Regions from separate parts of the Nonomuraea sp. NPDC050536 genome, predicted to be linked through region 2. Evidence: riboswitches for the same ligand, from Rfam matches in the RefSeq annotation. Region 2 holds a riboswitch; each other region holds the start of a gene.
The links. Region 2 has a riboswitch for thiamine pyrophosphate ahead of ACIBHX_RS42335 (purine-cytosine permease family protein). Riboswitches for the same ligand answer to the same signal wherever they lie in the genome.

Region 1 (4,582 bases), on a different contig from region 2:
GACGCCGACCTGATGGGCCGGGCCTTCCCCCGGCTCGGGCAGGCATCCACCTCGCGCAAGGGCGTCCAGGCCGGGCCGTACGCGCTGGTCGACTCGGCCGGCCGTACCACGATCATGGACAGCTACGACCCGGAGGCCGGGGAGAAGCTCATGCACGGCGCGGTGCAGGCGGCGGGCGGCTGGGCGGCGTTCGCGCACTGGCCGATCCGCGTGGCCGACCTGCCCGCGCTGGCCATCGTCGGTGGCCTGGCCCGCGCGCTCGAGCTGGGCAGGACCATGCTCGCACTGCCGGAGCGGGCGCCGCGCGCGCCCGCGCTGGGCGGGCGGTCGCTCGGGACGGGCCGCGTCGTGGAGGTGATCAGGCAGCCGGGCGGCCGCGGCGTGGTCAGCGTGCTCGGCGACGGAGGTCCGGTGCTGCGGGTGGAGATGGAGAACGAGTTCCAGGCCGTCTTCGCCGACGGCGTCCCCGTCGCGACCACGCCTGACGTCATCTGCCTGCTCGAGGCCAGGACCGGCCGGCCGCTCGGCTGCGACGAGGTGGTGCGCGGGCCGCGCGTCGAGGTGCTGCAGCTGCCCTGCCCGGCCTTCTGGCGCCGCACGGACAAGCTGGCCCAGGTCTCGCCCGCCGCCTTCGGCATCGACGTGCCACCACGGCTGATGGAGGGTCCGGCATGAACGTCGCCGACCTGCTCGACCGGGCCGACCTCGTGGTACTGGGCGGGCCCCTCGACAGCGGGCGCCAGGTCACCGGCGTGTCCGTGACCGAGCCCTTCCTCGGAGCGCTGGCCGTACGTCTCGACGGGGAGCGGACCGGGTGGCGGCTGGACGCCGACCTGAACCGCGCGGCCGAGGCAGGAGCCGCCGCGCTCGTCGTGCCGGGCGACGAGCCGCTGCTGCGTGGCACGCTGCTGCTGGCCGACCGCCTGCGCACGCCCGTGCTCGGCTGCCTGGGCGATCCGCTGGAGACGGCGGTACGGCTGGCCGTCCTGCTCGCGGCACCGGAGGTGGACGTGGCCCGGCGCGTGCTGGCCGCGCACCAGGTGCTCGACGCGGGCGGGCTCACCCTGGCCGAGCTACGCGACAGGGCCAGCGAGGTGTTGCACGCCGAGGTCACCGTGCTGGCCAGGGACGGCGCCGCGCTGCTCGGCCCCGCGGTGACGGCGCAGGTCAGGGTCGCGCTGCCGGTGCGCCAGCGGCTGGCGGGCGGCGGCGTGGCCGTGCCCGTGCTCGCCCCCGACGGCCGCAGCGCCGAGCTCTGGCTGGTCAGCCCCGGTACGGCGGGCGACGAGGAGGTCCTGGCCGTGGCCGCGGGAGCCGCGCAACGCTCGCTCGCGCTGCGCAGGGTCGAGCTGGAGCGCGACGCCCGCCGCCGTTCCGGCCTGCTCGGCGAGCTGCTCCAGTCGGGCGACGACGCGGGCCCGTCGCTGCGCAGGCGCGCGGCCGAGGCGGGCTGGGCGCTGGACGGCTGGCACACCGGCATCCGCTTCGGCGCCAGCCGGCCCGTCGACGTGGTGACCTCCACGAGCGACATCGTCTCCGCCCTGGCCGCGGAGGGGATCGAGGCGGTCGTGGTCGCCGAGGACGGCGGCTGGGTGGCGTGGGTGACCACCACCGCCGAGCCCGGCACCGACGCCGTCGATCGGCTCGCCGCCGGGGTACGGCAGGCGCAGCGCCACCTGGCCGACCTGGACCTGCTCGTCGGCATGGCCAGGCCGCACCCGGGCCCCGGCGGCATCGCCCGCACCCTGTCGGAGGCCCGCGACGCCGCCCGCCTGGCCGGGTCCCGGGCGGAGACGGGCAGGTTCCTGCACGTGGACCGGCTCGGGCTGGCCCAGCTCCTGCTCGCCTGGACCCGCACCGACACCTTCGTGCCCGCGGCCAGATCGCTCCTGGCCACCCTCTCGCCCGAACTGGTCGAAACGCTCACGGTCTACCTGGACGCCGAGTCCTCCCTGATCGAGGCCGCGGCCGTGCTGGGCGTCCACCGCAACACCATCGCCCGGCGGGTCGCCAGGATCGAGAGCCTCCTCGGCGTCGACCTCGCCGACGCGGACACCCGCCTCGCCCTCCACCTGGCCTGCCGCGTCAGCACCTCCCCCTCCTAGCTCCGGTCATGGCAGGTCGGACCAGGTGACCAGTCCGTGGCTCCGCTGAAATCTGCCGGACGGCATACGCGCCGCCCCTTGCGCGGACCCGGGTGTTCCGGGTTACGGTGGGCGCCGACCGAACGCGGGAGCCCGGTGTGACCGGGCTGAGAGGACGGCTACATCAGCCGCCGACCGCCAGAACCTGCTCCGGGTAATGCCGGCGAAGGGAGTTTCCGCGATGAGCGACGCGTGCTTTTCCAAGATCTACTCTGGTGATCTTCGCGTGCCGATGCGGCTGGTGCACCTGTCCGACGGCACGAGCGTCACGCTCTACGACACGTCCGGGCCCTACACCGACCCGGACGTGCAGGTCGACGTCGCCCGGGGCCTGGCGCCGCTGCGCGAGGGGTGGATCCTCGACCGGAGCGACGTCGCGCGCTACGGAGGAAGGCCCGTGCCGGCCGGGCTCCAGGGCGAGCGGCGGCACCCGCTGCGCGCCACCGGGGCGCCGGTGACCCAGCTCGCCTACGCCAGGCGCGGCCAGATCACCAAGGAGATGGAGTTCGTCGCGGTCCGCGAGGGCGTCACGCCCGAGTTCGTCCGCACCGAGGTGGCGGCGGGCAGGGCGATCATCCCGGCCAACGTCAACCACCCCGAATCCGAGCCCATGATCATCGGCCGCAACTTCCTCGTGAAGATCAACGCCAACATCGGCAACTCCGCGGTCACCTCCTCCATCCAGGAGGAGGTGGAGAAGATGACCTGGGCCACCCGCTGGGGCGCCGACACCGTCATGGACCTGTCCACCGGCCGCGACATCCACACCACCCGCGAGTGGATCATCCGCAACTCACCGGTGCCGATCGGCACCGTCCCGATCTACCAGGCGCTGGAGAAGGTCGACGGGCGCCCGGAGGAGCTGTCGTGGGAGATCTACCGCGACACCCTCGTCGAGCAGTGCGAGCAGGGCGTCGACTACGTCACCGTGCACGCGGGGGTACGGCTGGCCCACGTGCCCCTCACCGCCGGGCGCAAGACCGGCATCGTCTCGCGCGGCGGCGCGATCATGGCCGCCTGGTGCCTGGCGCACCACCGGGAGAGCTTCCTGTACGAGCATTTCGAGGAGATGTGCGAGCTGCTCGCCTCCTACGACGTGGCCTTCTCCCTGGGTGACGGGCTGCGCCCCGGCTCGATCGCCGACGCCAACGACGAGGCCCAGTTCGCCGAGCTGCGCACTCTCGGCGAGCTCAGCGGGCTCGCGCGCGCCCACGACGTCCAGGTCATGATCGAGGGCCCCGGCCACGTACCCATGCACAAGATCAAGGAGAACGTCGACCTGCAGCGCGAGCTCTGCGACGACGCCCCCTTCTACACCCTCGGCCCCCTCGTGACCGACATCGCCCCCGGCTACGACCACATCACCTCCGGCATCGGCGCCGCCATGATCGGCTGGTACGGCACGGCCATGCTCTGCTACGTCACTCCCAAGGAACACCTGGGCCTGCCGGGCAAGGACGACGTCAAGACCGGCGTGATCACCTACAAGATCGCCGCCCACGCCGCCGACCTGGCCAAGGGACACCCGCTGGCGCAGACGTGGGACGACGCGCTGTCCGGCGCGCGCTTCGAGTTCCGCTGGGAGGACCAGTTCAACCTCGCGCTCGACCCGGACACCGCCCGTGCCTACCACGACGAGACCCTGCCCGCGGCGCCCGCCAAGACGGCCCACTTCTGCTCGATGTGCGGCCCGAAGTTCTGCTCCATGCGGATCAGCCACGACCTCCCCATCACCCCCATCGACTGAGGCGGGTGGCGCAGACGCGCCAGTGGCGTGGTTGTGACACCACTGCCGGAGATCTTGGGTTTAGGTCGGGTTTGTCAACCCGCCTGTCAGGAGAAGGCCATGCCGCACCTGTTATGCGCCGCGCTCGCGGCGCTCGCCCTCACTCCCACGCCACCACCGCCGCACGGCACGGTGATCGAGGCCGCCTACCCGGTCCCCGGCAGCTACCTCGTCACGCTGAAGGACGGCAGCCCCGCCGACCTCACGGCCAGGCACGGCGGCCACGTCGACCACGTCTACACAAGCGCAGTCAAGGGCTACGCCGCGAGGATGTCGGCGGCGCAGGCCGCCGAACTCGCCGCCGACCCCCGGGTCGTGCTCGTCGAGCAGGACAGCGTGGTGACCGCCAGCGACACCCAGCCCAACCCGCCCTCCTGGGGCCTGGACCGCGTCGACCAGCGCGACCTGCCGCTCGACCACTCCTACAGCTATCCCTCGGCCGGCGCGGGCGTGACCGTCTACACGCTCGACACCGGCATCAGGCCCACGCACGTCCAGTTCGGCGGGCGCGCCTCGATCGGAGCCGACGAGGTCGGCGACGGGCGCGACGGCCAGGACTGCGCGGGGCACGGCACGCACGTGGCCGGCACCGTCGGGGGGGCCGACTACGGCATCGCCAAGCAGGTCAAGCTGGTCGCCGTCCGGGTGCTCG
Region 2 (4,582 bases):
GCCAGAGCCGGTGTTCCGGTCGTGGCTTGAGCAGGACTACCTGTTCCTGCTGGACTACGTGCGCGTGTTCTCCCGGCTGGCCTGGCAGGCGCCCGCCGGGCACCTGGGCGATCTGGTGGACCTGGCGCACACCACCTTCCACGATGAGCTGAACCTGCACAGGTCCATGTCGGCGGAGTTCGGCGCCGACCTCGACGGCGCGGTCAAGGGGCCCGCCTGCGCGGCCTACACCGCTTTCCTCCTCGACGCGGCGGCCGATTACGCCGAGGGCCTGGCCGCGCTCTACCCGTGCATGTGGGGCTACTCGATGCTCGGCAGGAAGCTGGCCGAGAACCCGCCGGCCGAGTCGCGCTACCGGGCCTGGGTGGACACCTACGCCGACCCGGGGTTCGCGACGCTGGCCGAGCGCATCGCCCAGATGATCGACGAGGCCGCCCCCGATCAGGGACGGGCCAGGGAGCTGTTCACCCAGGGCATGGCGCACGAGCTGGCGTTCTGGGACGTGCCCTAACCCGTCCACAGCCTGTGGACAGTGCCCTTACCCTGGTGGCATGCCGGAACTTCCCGAAGTGGCATCGCTCACCGACTTCCTGCGCGAGCGGGCCGTCGGCCACTCGATCCTCGGCGTCGACGTGGTGGCCTTCCAGGCGCTGAAGACCTTCGATCCGCCGGTCAGCGCGCTGAGCGGCCTGACGCTCACCGCCGTGTCCAGGCACGGCAAGTTCCTCGACCTGGACTGTGACGGGCTGCACCTGATCTTCCACCTGGCCAGGGCGGGCTGGCTGCGTTGGAGGGAGGATCTGTCCGGCGCCAAGCCGGTCCGCCCCGGCAAGGGTCCTCTCGCGGTCCGGGTACGGCTGTCGCCGAACGAGCTGGGCCTGGCGCCGGGGTTCGAGCTGACCGAGGCGGGCACGCAGAAACGGCTGGCCGTCTATGTCACCAAGGATCCGCATGAGGTGCCCGGCATCGCCACGCTCGGGCCCGACCCGCTGGGCGAGGCGTTCACGGTCGAGGTGCTCAAGGGGATCTTGGGCGGTAGCCGTACGCAGATCAAGGGGTTGCTGCGCGACCAGAAGGTGATCGCGGGGATCGGCAACGCCTACTCCGACGAGGTGCTGCACGCGGCGAAGATGTCGCCGTTCAAGATCGCGTCCTCGCTGACCGACGCACAGGTCGCCGACCTGCACGAGGCCATCGTGACCACGCTCAGGGACGCCGTCGAGCGGGCGCACGGGCTGGCGGCCAAGGACCTCAAGGCCGAGAAGAAGTCCGGGCTGCGCGTGCACAACAGGGCCGGGCAGCCGTGCGACGTGTGCGGCGACACGATCCGCGAGGTGTCGTTCGCCGACTCCTCGCTGCAGTACTGCCCGACCTGCCAGACCGGTGGGAAGCCGCTGGCCGACCGCCGCATGTCCAAGCTGCTGAAATGATGGAAGCATGACGGTTCCCGAGATCGAAGCCGGCGACTTCCCGGCCGACGGCTACCTACTCGACGTGCGCGAGCAGGAGGAATGGGTGGCGGGACACGCGCCCGAGGCCGTGCACATCCCGATGTCCGAGATCCAGGGCAGGGTGGACGAGGTCCCCGCCGACCGCACCGTTTACGTGGTGTGCCGGGTGGGCGGCCGCTCGTTCCAGGTCGCGGCGTGGCTGACCCAGCTCGGGCACGAGGCCGTCAACGTGGGCGGCGGCATGCAGTCCTGGGAGGCCTCCGGCAAGCAGATGGTCAGCGAGTCCGGTCAGCCGCCCTTCGTGGCCTAGCTCTCCCCGGGGGGTAGTTGCCCGAGGGGGAATGGTGCATCATAGGGGCGCACGCCAGGACAAACCGGCGGGCGATCACAGCTGAACCGCGGGAGCTTGGGGCAACCAGGCTGAGAGGGCAGATACCGCTGCTGCCGACCGCATGAACCTGTCCGGGTAATGCCGGCGTAGGGAGAGTGCGATGACGGACGTCGTCGATGATGCGAAGCATGCCGAAGTTCCGCTGACCCTCGAGGGCGCTCCGCCGCCCAAGACCCTCGGCGTGCTCGACCAGGGGGCGCTGTGGGCCAACCTCGGCGTCAGCCTCCTGGGCTTCTCAGGAGCGCTGCTGCTCCTCGAACCGATCAAGGGCCTGCGGCTCTCGGTGCCCGCTGCGCTGGTCGCGGCGGTCGTCGGGAGCCTGATCGGATCGGCCATGGTGGGCCTGTCCGCGATCCCCGGCACCCAGACGGGGCGGCCGGCGATGGTCCTGCTCCGCGGCCTGTTCGGAGCCAGGCTCTCCTACCTGCCCACGGCGCTGAACATCGTGCAGATGCTCGGCTGGGGCGCCTTCGAGCTCTGGGTGATCGCCACTTCCGCCCAGGCCGTGTTCGGGGCGGCCGTGCCGTACTGGCTGCTGGTGATCGCGGCGGGGGCGCTCACGACCGCGCTAACCATCTGGCCGCTGGGAGCGGTCAGGATCCTGCGGCGCTACGTCACTATCGGAGTGATCGTCTCGCTCGTCTGGTTCGCCGTGGCGTTCCTGCGGGAGGCCCCTCCGCAGAGCGGGGGATCCTGGACGGCGTTCGCGCCCGCCGTGGACTACGTGATCGCGCTGTCGGTGTCGTGGGTGCCGATGGCGGCCGACTTCGCCCGGCACTCGCGCTCCAGCGGAGCCGCCTTCACCGGCGTGGTCGGCGGTTACAGCATCGCCCAGGTCGCCTGCCTGGGGCTGGGGATCTACGCGGTGGCGATGGGCGAGGGGTTCACACCGTTCATCGCGGCGCCGCTGGGAGTGCTGTTCTTCTCGATCCTGATCCTGCGCGAGACCGACCAGTCCTTCGCCAACAACTACTCCACGACCATGTCGCTGCAGAACCTGCTGCCTCGGATCGACCGGCGCATTCTCTCCGGCACGATCGGCGTGATCACCGTCGGGATCGCCCTGCTGGTGGACGTGAACTCCTACGGCGCCTTCCTCGGCGTGATCGGGGCGGTGTTCGTGCCGATGTTCGCCGTGCTGGCCGTCGACTACTTCCTGCTCGGTGGGGCCAGGAACTGGGACACCTCCGAGGAGGCGCCCGCCCGCTGGTCCATGCTGATCCCCTGGGCGCTGGGGTTCGTCGCCTACTGGCTGACCACGTCCACGCCGACCGTCGAGGCATGGGACGCCTTCTGGCAGCCCATGCGCGATGCGATCAGGCAGCCGTGGATGAACGGCGCGCTCGGCGCGGCGCTGGTGGCAGCGCTGGTGACGCTGGCTATCGGCCTGCCAAGGCGCGGGCTTCGACGTTGAGCAGGTGGCGCTTGGCGGCCGCGCCCCCGGGGTAGTCGCCGAGCTCGCCGCCCTCACGCACGACGCGGTGCGACGGCACGATCACGCACACGGGGTTGGCGTTGACCGCGTTGCCGACCGCGCGCAGCGCGCGCGGCCGCCCGATGCGCTCGCCGATCTCCTCCAGGGCGATGGCCGTGCCGTACGGCACAGCCATCGTCTTCTGCAGCACCGTGCGCGCGAACGGCGTGGCCAGCGCCAGGTCCACCGGCGTGGCGAAGGTCCGCAGGCGCCCGGAGAAGTAAGCGTCAAGCTCCCTGCGCACCGGGTCGAGCCGCCCGGGGTTCGGCCCGATGAAGGTGCCCACGTGCCGGCTCAGCTGCTCGAACACGCTGTTCTCTGGCTCGAAGCTGCAGGCCACGATGCCCCTCGCGGTCATGGCCAGCACGAGCCTGCCGACCGCGCCGTCGTAGGTGCCGAAGGCGATGTCGGGCGGAGTTTCGCCCCGATACGTGCCCGATGTCACCCGCAACAGCGCATCGAGGTCGTCAGCCGACATACCCTCACCCCCTCGGGCAGCGTATCGGACGGATCCGCCGACGTCGGCGCGATGGCACGGGCACTATGGAGGTGTGGGGGACGACAGGGCCGGAGGTGACGACGAGCTGGCCCGTGCGGTGCTTGCCAGCTCGCCCAACGCCGTCGTCGCGCTCGACAGGGACCAGACGGTCCTGGTGTGGAATCCGGCCGCGGAACGCCTCTTCGGCTGGAGCGCCGAGGAGATGCTCGGCCGCAGGGCGCCGATCGTGCCGGAGGAGCTGACCGCCGAGCACAACGCGGTGCTCGAGCGCGTGCGCACGGGCGGTCAGGTCTCGCTGCGCACCAAGCGGTTCCGCAGCGACGGCGCGCTGCTCGACCTGCGCGTCGACACCAGCGCCCTGCGCCAGGGCAACTCGGTCGTGGGCTACGTGTGCGTGCACCACCTGACCGAGGTGGACGAGAGCGCCAAGCACCGGATGGCGCGCCGGGCCAGGCTCGTGCGCCGGCTCACCGACGTGGTCGGCGACATCAACGCCGAGCTGGAGCTGCCCGCCGTACTCGACCGGATCTCCGCCAGTCTCACCGAGCTGACCGGCGCCGATGCCGGCGGGTTCGTGCTCATCGAGGGTGAACGGCTGCGCCTGGTCAGCACCTACCAGCTGCCGGGCTCCATCCGCGACACCACCACCGACCTGCGCAGCAGCCTCGTCGGCAAGCTGTTACGCGCCGGCAAGACCGTGATGCTGGAATCGCAGGGGCTCGACGACCTGGTCTGGGCCGAGCTGGACGGCCTGCACACGATCGCGC
Region 3 (4,582 bases), on a different contig from region 2:
CAGCATGCGGTGCGCGTCGACGGCCTCGACCAGCATCGCCGTGGCGTCGGCAGGCCGGTCGCGCGGCTCGCGGGCCGTCGCGTGCGCCACCAGCGTGTCGATCAGCGGCGGCACCCCCGGCATCACCGACGACGGCGGCGGCACGGTGTCGTGGACGTGCCGGTAGGCCACCGACATCGGCGTCTCGCCGTCGTAGGGCTGCTGGCCCGTCACCAGCTCGAACAGCATGATCCCGGCGGCGTAGACGTCGCTGCGCACATCGGCGGCGCCCGTCGTGACCTGCTCGGGCGCCATGTAGGCGATCGTGCCGATCATCACGCCGGTGCGCGTCTGGTTGGTCGCCTCGATCGCTCTGGCCAGCCCGAAGTCCACCACCTTGACCCGGCCGTCGTCGGTCAGCAGCACGTTCTCCGGCTTGACGTCGCGGTGCACCAGGCCGGCCTGGTGGGCGGCGCCCAGCGCGGCCAGCACCGGGATCAGCACCTCGAGCGCCTCACGGGCCGGCAGCCGGCCCCGCTCGCGCAGCACGTCGCGCAGCGTCTTGCCCGGCACGTACTCCATCGACAGGTAGACGACGTCGTTGTCGGTGCCCTGGTCGAAGACGTGCACCACGTTCGGGTGCGACAGGCTCGCCACCGACTTGGCCTCGCCGATGAAGCGCCGCACGAACGCCGGGTCTTCGGCCAGCGAGCGGTGCATCACCTTCAGCGCCACGGTGCGGTCGAGCCGGATGTCGAGCGCGAGGTAGACCGTCGCCATGCCGCCCCGGGCGATCCTGGACTCGATGCGATAACGCCCATCGAGAAGCCGCCCGACGAGGGGGTCCGCAGTCGTCGTGTCCACGGGCCAGAGTTTACGGCCCTTTTGCTACCCGGCGGGTGTTCGTGTACTTATCCGTTACCCCTGGCAAGGGGGATTGGTCGATATGTTACGGCGAGCCGTGGAGATCGCCGCCCGCCGTCGTGGGCTGAGGGCCCGCGGGCGGCGCTTCCGGCGAGTCGGTGACGCTCGCCCGCCGTTACGACTCCGTCCTGGGCCGCCTAAGGGGTCATCGGGGAGGACGCCTTGGCGTAGCGGCGACGCGGGATCCTGCCCGCCTGGTAGGCCTGCCTGCCCGCCTGGACCGCCAGCTTCATCGCCGAGGCCATCAGGTCGGGTCGCTGAGCCCGGGTGACCGCCGTGGCCAGCAGCACGGCGTCGCAGCCGAGCTCCATCGCCAGGGCGGCGTCGCTGGCCGTGCCGATGCCCGCGTCCAGGATCACCGGGACGCCCGCGGCCTCCACGATCAGCTCGATGTTGTGCGGGTTGCGGATGCCCAGCCCGGAGCCGATCGGCGCGCCCAGCGGCATCACCGCCGCGCACCCGGCCTGCTCCAGCCGCCGCGCCAGCGCCGGGTCGTCGCCGATGTACGGCAGCACCACGAAACCGTCGGCCACCAGCCGCTCTGCCGCGTCGAACGTCTCGATCGGGTCAGGCAGCAGCGTCCGCTCGTCGGCGATGACCTCGAGCTTGACCCAGTTCGTGCCCAGCGCCTCCCTGGCCAGCCGGGCCGTCAGCACCGCGTCGCCGGCGGTGAAGCAGCCCGCCGTGTTCGGCAGCACCTTGATGCCGCGCTCACGCAGCACGTCGAGCACCGAGCCGCGGGCCGCCGGATCCAGCCGCCGCATCGCCACCGTCGTCAGCTCCGTGCCCGAGGCGGCCAGCGCCTGGTCGAGCACCTCGAGCGAAGGGGCGCCGCCGGTGCCCATGATGAGCCGGGAGGAGAACTTCTCCCCGCCGATGATCAAGTCATCCACCTTGCACCGCCGTCAGTACCTCGATCCTGTCCTGGTCGGCCAGCGCCGTGCTCTCCCACGAGCTGCGCGTGACCACCTCGTCGTTCACCGCCACGGCCACGCCCGTGGTGGCCGGCGTCAAGGCCCGCACGGCCTGCCCGACCGTCGTCCCCTCGGCCAGCTCGTGCGCGGCCCCGTTGATCGTCACCTTCATGCGAACCTCCCTGGCGCGCACAGGGCCGCCAGCTCGCTCTCCTCGCCCTGCAGGATGGCCGCGGTGAGCGGGGCAAGCAGCACCCCGCCCCTGTGGTGCCCGGTGGCCAGCTCGAGCCCCCCGACGCCGCTCGGGCCGATGATCGGCAGGTTGTCGGGTGTGCCGGGCCGCAGCCCCGCCACCACGTCGCCCAGCTCCAGCTCGGTGATGCCAGGCACCAGCTCGCGGGCGTCCCTGAGCACCTCGTACAGCCCGCCCGCGGTCACCCGCCGGTCGAAGCCGAGCTCCTCCTGCGTCGCGCCCACGACCAGCTCGCCGTCGCCGCGCGGCACCAGGTAGACGGGCGAGCCGTGCACGCTGCCGCGGACCGTCCTGCTCAGCAGCGGCTCGCGGGAGCGCAGCCGCATGATCTGCCCCTTGACCGGGCGCACCGGCACGTCGAACAGCTCGCCGCTCCACGCCCCCGCCGCCAGGACCACCTGCTCGGCCTCCAGGTCGTACGGCTCCCGCCGCTCGGGTCCGACCGGGGCCAGCCGTACACCGTGGACCTTTTCCGCGTCGCGCAGGAGCTCGGTGGCGCGCGCCAGGACCAGCGGCACCCGGCGGCGCTCAAGCGCGGCCAGCAGCGCCCTGGTGACGCGGCGCGGGTCGACCCAGGCGTCGCCCGGCGCCAGCAGCCCGCCGCGCACCGAGGGGGCGAGCATCGGCTCCAGGCGGCGGCACTCGCGGCCGGTCAGCCGCTCGACCGGCAGGCCGAGCTTGTCCATGAAGGCGGCCAGCTCGTCCAGGGCCGCCAGGTCGTCGGCGCCGAAGGCCACGTCCAGGGTGCCCTCGGCACGGTAGTCCAGGCCCGCGCCCGTCTCCTGCGCCAGCTCGGCCGCGAAGTCCGGCCAGCGGCGCAGCGAGGCCGCCCCGAGCCGCAGCAGCGGCTCCTCGGTGTAGGTGACCTCGCTGACGGGCGCCAGCATGCCCGCCGCGGCGTGTGAGGCGCCCGAGGCAGGTGCGGGATCCACGACGGTGACGGGCTTTCCCTGGCGAGCCAGATGCCAGGCGATCGTCAGACCGACGATCCCGCCACCCACGATCACATGCACGTCCGCTCCCTTCGCCGGCATGATCCGGATCAGGTGTCTTGCGGTCGAAGGCCCGATCGGCAGCCTTCCTCTCAGCCCGGTCACGGCCGGACTCCCGCGCGTCTTACGACCCCAGCCTACGGCCTCCCCGCGCACTCCTCGCACCGGCCCGGCTAAGGTCAACACCGTGAACCGCGTCGTAGTGGTAGGAGCCGGGCTGGCAGGCATGCGGAGCGTCGAGGCGCTGCGCGCACGAGGGTACGACGGTGCGCTCATCCTGCTGGGTGAGGAACGGCACCGCCCCTACGACAGGCCACCCCTGTCGAAGGCCGTGCTCCTGGGCGACGCGGACTCCAGCTTCGTCGACTCCGACCTGGACGCGATGAACGTCGACTTCCGCCCCGGCGTCTCCGCGAAGGCGCTCAGAGCGGGCACGGTCGAGACCACCGAGGGCGACCTCGACTACGACGGCCTGGTGATCGCCACCGGGGCCGAGCCGATCACGCTGCCCGGAGACGGGCCCCAGCACGTGCTGCGGACCCTCGACGACGCGCTGGAGCTGCGCGCCCGCCTCGTGGCGGGCGCCAGGGTGGCGATCATCGGGGCCGGCTGGATCGGCGCCGAGGTGGCCACCGCCGCACGCCGCGCGGGATGCCACGTCACCGTCATCGAGGCGGGCCCCACCCCGCTCGCCCAGGCCATCGGCAGCGAGATCGGCGCCCGCACCCAGCCCTGGTACGAGGGCATCGACCTGCGGCTCGACACGATGGTCGGCGCCGTCGAGGAAGGCGGGGTCCGACTGGTCGGCGGCGAGTTCGTCGAGGCGCACGTGGTCGTCACCGGCATCGGCGTCCGCCCCACCGTGGAATGGCTGTCCGACGCCGACATCGACCTGCACAACGGCGTCGTCACCGACGAGCACCTGCGCACCTCCATGCCCGGCGTCGTCGCCGTCGGCGACTGCGCCAACTGGTGGTCGCGCCGCTTCCAGACCCGGCTGCGCGTCGAGCACTGGGACGTCGCGCTCAACGCCCCCGAGGTCGCCGCCGCCACCCTGCTCGGCGAGGAGACGGTCTACGACCCGGTGCCCTACTTCTGGTCCGAGCAGTTCGGCCACATGGTCCAGTACGCGGGACACTATCCCGCCGCCTCCCGCCTGCTGTATCGCGGCGAGCCCGAGGGCAAGTGGTCGGCCGTCTGGCTCGGCGAGGACGACACCCTCGTCGCGGTTCTGGCCGTCGACCGTCCGCGGGACCTCGTCCAGGGACGTAAAATCATCGGCTCGGGAGCCCGGATGGACGTGGATCGCCTGGTAGATCCCGATGTTCCTCTACGGGATTGTGTTGTTTAGGCAAGGACGACGTGTGGTAGTTGTGGTTTCGTGACGCTTTCTGTTGCACAGATCGACCGGGAGACAGACCAGCTCGTCGCCGAGTGGTTGACGCTCCCCGAAGTGGCCAAGCGCCTCGATCTCTCGCTCGGGCGGGCCAAGCAACTTCTCAAGGACCACAAGCTGCTCG

Region 1: another riboswitch for thiamine pyrophosphate. It lies ahead of thiC (phosphomethylpyrimidine synthase ThiC); the one in region 2 lies ahead of ACIBHX_RS42335 (purine-cytosine permease family protein).
Region 3: another riboswitch for thiamine pyrophosphate. It lies ahead of thiO (glycine oxidase ThiO); the one in region 2 lies ahead of ACIBHX_RS42335 (purine-cytosine permease family protein).

Annotation. Positions count from the first base shown of each region.
Region 1 covers NZ_JBITHD010000019.1:120,137-124,718, reverse strand. The annotation lists gene ACIBHX_RS39855 (DUF917 domain-containing protein) at 1-675, shown strand, start outside; gene ACIBHX_RS39850 (PucR family transcriptional regulator) at 672-2,105, shown strand; TPP riboswitch at 2,220-2,333, shown strand; gene thiC (phosphomethylpyrimidine synthase ThiC) at 2,326-3,891, shown strand; gene ACIBHX_RS39840 (S8 family peptidase) at 3,991-4,582, shown strand, end outside.
Region 2 covers NZ_JBITHD010000022.1:77,789-82,370, forward strand. The annotation lists gene ACIBHX_RS42320 (TenA family protein) at 1-511, shown strand, start outside; gene ACIBHX_RS42325 (Fpg/Nei family DNA glycosylase) at 552-1,430, shown strand; gene ACIBHX_RS42330 (rhodanese-like domain-containing protein) at 1,438-1,761, shown strand; TPP riboswitch at 1,840-1,953, shown strand; gene ACIBHX_RS42335 (purine-cytosine permease family protein) at 1,943-3,256, shown strand; gene ACIBHX_RS42340 (methylated-DNA--[protein]-cysteine S-methyltransferase) at 3,222-3,794, opposite strand; gene ACIBHX_RS42345 (PAS domain S-box protein) at 3,868-4,582, shown strand, end outside.
Region 3 covers NZ_JBITHD010000003.1:301,933-306,514, reverse strand. The annotation lists gene pknB (Stk1 family PASTA domain-containing Ser/Thr kinase) at 1-843, opposite strand, end outside; gene ACIBHX_RS11430 (thiazole synthase) at 1,041-1,796, opposite strand; gene thiS (sulfur carrier protein ThiS) at 1,789-1,989, opposite strand; gene thiO (glycine oxidase ThiO) at 1,986-3,083, opposite strand; TPP riboswitch at 3,073-3,191, opposite strand; gene ACIBHX_RS11415 (NAD(P)/FAD-dependent oxidoreductase) at 3,250-4,413, shown strand; gene ACIBHX_RS11410 (Rv2175c family DNA-binding protein) at 4,444-4,582, shown strand, end outside.